DNA from 2 places in the Actinotalea sp. genome. Region 1 is predicted to be linked to the other one. Evidence: predicted binding sites of a transcription regulator. Region 1 holds the regulator's gene; the other holds the start of a gene.
The links. Region 1 encodes HspR, which represses chaperone genes until heat shock. Its sites were predicted from a motif close to AAGTTGAGTCNNNNNGACTCAACTT; they were not measured.

Region 1 (2,385 bases):
TTCTCCGCCGGCGGTGCCGGTGGCGCGGGCGGCGCCGGGTTCGAGGACCTCTTCGGCGGGCTGTTCGGGGCCGGCGGCGGCCAGCGCCAGCAGCGCTACACGACGCAGGGCAACGCGGGGTTCGAGGACATCCTCAGCGGGATGTTCGCGGGCGGCGCCGGCGCCGCGATGCCGGGCGGCGGTGCGGGGTTCCGCGGCGGACGTCGGGCCCAGCGCGGTGCCGACCTCGAGGCCTCGACACGGCTGCCCTTCCGGCAGGCCGTGACCGGCTCGACCGTGACGCTCCAGGTCGACGGCCGCAAGGTCACCGCGCGCATCCCGGCCGGGGTGCGCGACGGTCAGAAGATCCGCCTGCGCGGCAAGGGCCGGCCCGGCGAGGGCGGCGCGCCAGCGGGTGACCTCGTCATCACGGTCGGGGTCGAGCCGCACCCGGTGTTCGCCATCGACGGGCGCGACCTGCGGGTCACGCTTCCGGTGACGTTCGCCGAGGCCGCCCTCGGCGCCCAGGTGGACGTGCCGACGCTCGACGGCGCCACGGTGCGGGTCAAGGTGCCCGAGGGCACGCCGTCGGGCCGCACGCTGCGCGTGCGCGGCCGCGGGGTCACGGCGGGCACGGGCGAGGCGGGGCTCCCGGCGGGCGACCTGCTCGTCACCATCCAGGTGGCCGTTCCGCAGCGGCTGTCCGACGACGCGCGGGCGGCGGTCGAGGCCTTCGCCGCTGCGACCGCGGACGCGGACGTCCGGGCGGACCTGCGCGCGCGCGCCACCACGTAGCGAGACCGGCGGCGCACGCCGCCGGGCCGCGTCGGCATGCGCGGTCGGACCAGGGTCAGGAGGACGGATGTACGACGCACCGGTCTTCGTCATCTCGGTGGCGGCCGAGCTCGCCGGCATGCACCCGCAGACCCTGCGCCAGTACGACCGGCTCGGTCTGGTCTCGCCCGGCCGCGCGCCGGGCCGGGGCCGGCGCTACTCCCTCAAGGACGTCGCGACGCTGCGCGAGATCCAGCGGCTCAGCCAGGACGAGGGGATCAACCTCGCGGGCATCAAGCGGATCCTGCACCTCGAGGAGCGCGTGGAGCGGCTCGAGCAGCAGGTCGAGGTGCTGCGGACCTTCGCCGACCCGGGCAGCCGCGTGTTCGCGGCGGGACCGCAGGGTGAGGTCGTCGCGGTCCCCCGAGGCCACCGCCCGGCGCGGGTCACGTCGTCGGGCGCCCTGGTCGTCTGGCGCCCCGCCCCGCCCCGCGACTGAACCCCCGCCCCGACCCGATGGCGCGGGCCGAGGGCGCCTAGCGGCGCAGGTGGTTGAGCAGGTCGACCGCGCGGTCGTGGGTCTCGGGCAGCGGCTCGATCCAGATGCGCGGCGGGGTCCGCATGAGGTCGGTGATCTGCAGCGCGACGGCGTGCTCGTTGACCTCGTCGCGCATGCGGCGGACGGTCTCGCCGAGGTCCCAGTCCCGCGCCACGAGCACGGCGAACGCGCCGCCGCCCAGCGCGGCCATGGGGTGACCCGGCACCATCGCCGCGGTCAGCGCGCGGCCCATCGCGGCCGAGCGGGCCATCCGGCGCCAGGGCGCGAGCTCCTCCGCGGCGACGTCGACGAGCACGAGGCAGTGCGTGGCGAAGGCGTGGTGCGCGTGCTTGCGGGCCGCGCCGTAGGTCTCGCCGAGGCGGACCGCGAGGTAGTCGAGCGTCGGCAGGCCGGACTCGGGGTCGATGCAGGCCGCCTGCACGGGCGCGGCGTCGACGGCGCTGGCCCAGCCCTCGCACAGGGCGCGCAGCGCGTCCAGGCCGGGCTCGGTGTCGATGAGGCGGTACAGCACGGCGACGTCGTCCAGCGTCTCGGCGATGCCGACGCCGGCCGCGCCGCGCACCGCGCCGAGACGGGCAGCGGCGGCTGCGGGGTCCGCGCCGCAGACCAGGGCCTCGGTGAGCGCGTCCACGGCGGGGTGGTACCAGTCGCCGGGTCGCAGCCACACGGACTCGACCGTCTGGGTGCGCCACAGGTCGCGCAGCGCGGGGGCCGAGCTCGGGGTCAGCAGGTCGGTGGTCGTCATGCCGGATGAGAGGGCCCGCCTACCACCTGATGACGCGGGTTCTGGGTCCGACATGGCCGTAGCGAGGTTTCTCACCCGGTGAGCCCACGCACCGTGCTCATCTCCCATGAGAACCTTTCCGATGGAGAGGTGTACGCCCGCACGGGCGTGCCGCCGCCGCGCACCGGGAGGGAGGGTCGGCTTGAGCATCGGGAGTGCCTGGGACCTGTCGAGCGACGCCGAGCTCATCACCGCGGTCCGCAGCGGTGAGGCGGCGGCCTTCGGCGTGCTCTACGAGCGTCACGCTGGTGCCGCCCGGACCGTCGCGAGGCAGTACACGAACTCCGCC
Region 2 (2,385 bases), on a different contig from region 1:
CGGCGCGCCGGCGAGGATGTGCCGGACGTCGAGCACGCTGTCGGTGCGGTCCAGCGCGTCGTGCCAGCGGTCGGCCGGTCCGCTCGCGTCCGACGCGCAGACCAGCACCGGGACGTCGATCGCCAGGCCGCGGGCCAGCGCCCGGTGCCCGCGTCGGATGGCGCGGAACCAGCCGGCGCGCACCCCGAACCCGGCGTCGGGCTTCCACCCCAGGTCATAGCTCCAGCCACCGCCGGCCGGGCTGTGCAGCCACTCCCCGTAGTGCCGCCCGGTCTGGCCGACGACGGTCAGGGGCGCGACCCGGCCGAGCACGTCCACCGCCCGGGTGGTGACCACGCGGTCCACCCACGGCCGGTTGAGGTCGAACCACGGGCTGTTGAGCACGGCGGCGTCGACCACCGCCCCGGTCGCGCGGCCCGCCCGGGCGTCGAGCCACAGCGCGCCGACGAGCCCGCCGGTCGAGTGGGCGTTGAGCACCACGACCTCGTACCCGGCCTCGCGCAGCAGGCGCACGGCGGCGTCGAGCTCCTCGGCGTAGGTGGCCAGGGCCGCGACGTCGTTGGGCACCTGGTGGTCGAGCAGGGAGCGGCCGTGGCCGCGCAGGTCCAGGGCGTAGAAGTCGAAGCCCCTGGCGTCCCAGAAGTCGCCGAGGTGGCGCTGGAAGAAGTAGTCGACGTACCCGTGCAGGTAGAGCACGGCGCGCGCGCGGGGCGGGCCGGCGTGGTCCCTGCGCACCAGGGTGGCCACGACCTCGCCGCGCGCGTCCGGGCGCAGGGTCAGCGTCCGGGCCGACCAGCCGTCACCGAGGACGTCGGGCCGCCACACGTCAGCGGGCCGCCTTGACCGCGATGACCGGGCACCGGGCCTCGAGCAGGATGCGCTGGGAGTTGCTGCCGAGCAGCAGCTTGCCCACCGGGCTGCGGTGCCGCACGCCGATGACGATGCCGCGGACGTGGTGCTCCTGCGACAGGTCGAGGATCTCGTCTGCCGCGTCCTTGCCCCGCACCAGCTGGCGCAGCGTGTAGCGCAGGCCCTCGGCGTCGAGCCGGGCCTGGACCGCCGCGACCTCGGTGTCGGTGGCAAAGGTCTCGTCCGGCGGGTCGCTCTGGGCGGAGACGTTGACGACGAGCAGCTCGTCGCCGTGGTTGTGGGCCTCGCCGATGGCGTGCTCGAGTGCGGCCTCGCCCTCGGGGGTGGGCGTGTAGCCGACGATGATCATCAAGGTGGCGGGTCTCCCTCGGTCGTGCGGGGTCGCGGTCGGGCCCCGACCCGATCATGCCAGCGCGGGGCGTCCGTGCCGAGGGGTCGGGCGCGTGACGTCACCGCGGATCCGCGCCGCACCGGTCTCGCGACCGGGTCGGAGGACGCCTCGCGTCGAAGAGTTGAGCGGAATAGACTCAAGTTTACGGACGTTCCGCCGATGACCAGCACGGACACCCTCGAACCGCGGAGGCAGCACCCCCATGGACGCGAAGTTCACGACGAAGTCGCAGGAGGCCCTCACGGCGGCCTTGCAGGCCGCGACCGCCGCCGGGAACCCCCAGCTGGAGCCGGTGCACGTGCTCGAGGCGCTGCTCGCCCAGCCGGGTGGCATGCACATCGGGCTGCTGGACGCCGTCGGCGTCGACCGCGCGGACCTGGCGCGCCGGCTCGCGACCGCGCGCGCCACGCTGCCCGCCGCGTCGGGCGGCTCGGTCAACCAGCCATCGGTCTCGCGCGCCATGAGCGCCGTCATCACCGCGGCGGGGGCCGAGGCCCAGGCGCTCGGCGACGACTTCGTGTCCACCGAGCACCTGCTGCTCGGGATCGCCGCGGGCTCGTCGCCCGCTGCGCAGGCGCTGCAGTCCGCCGGCGGGACGCGGGACGCGCTCGCGGCGGTGCTGCCGACGGTGCGCGGGGGCTCGAGGGTCAGCTCGCCGGACCCCGAGGGCACGTACCAGGCGCTGGAGAAGTACGGCGTCGACCTCACCGCCGCGGCGCGCGAGGGCCGGCTGGACCCGGTGATCGGCCGCGACAGCGAGATCCGCCGCGTGGTGCAGGTGCTGTCCCGGCGGACCAAGAACAACCCCGTGCTCATCGGCGAGCCGGGCGTCGGCAAGACGGCCGTCGTCGAGGGCCTGGCCCAGCGCATCGTCGACGGCGACGTGCCCGAGTCCTTGCGCGGCAAGCGGCTCATCGCCCTGGACCTCGCCTCGATGGTGGCCGGCGCCAAGTACCGCGGCGAGTTCGAGGAGCGGCTCAAGGCCGTGCTCGAGGAGATCAAGGCGTCCGACGGCCAGGTGGTCACGTTCCTCGACGAGCTGCACACCGTGGTGGGCGCCGGGGCGGCGGAGGGCTCGATGGACGCGGGCAACATGCTCAAGCCGATGCTCGCGCGCGGCGAGC

Region 2: a site for HspR is predicted at 1,380-1,404, ahead of clpB (ATP-dependent chaperone ClpB). Genes of this name have one in related genera too.

Annotation. Positions count from the first base shown of each region.
Region 1 is NZ_DAORSQ010000071.1:10,349-12,733, reverse strand. Features, by position in the region: gene PKY62_RS09120 (DnaJ C-terminal domain-containing protein) at 1-774, shown strand, start outside; gene PKY62_RS09115 (heat shock protein transcriptional repressor HspR) at 842-1,252, shown strand; gene PKY62_RS09110 (hypothetical protein) at 1,290-2,057, opposite strand; gene PKY62_RS09105 (sigma-70 family RNA polymerase sigma factor) at 2,239-2,385, shown strand, end outside.
Region 2 is NZ_DAORSQ010000006.1:8,573-10,957, reverse strand. Features, by position in the region: gene PKY62_RS01500 (alpha/beta hydrolase) at 1-825, opposite strand, end outside; gene PKY62_RS01495 (universal stress protein) at 827-1,222, opposite strand; gene clpB (ATP-dependent chaperone ClpB) at 1,464-2,385, shown strand, end outside.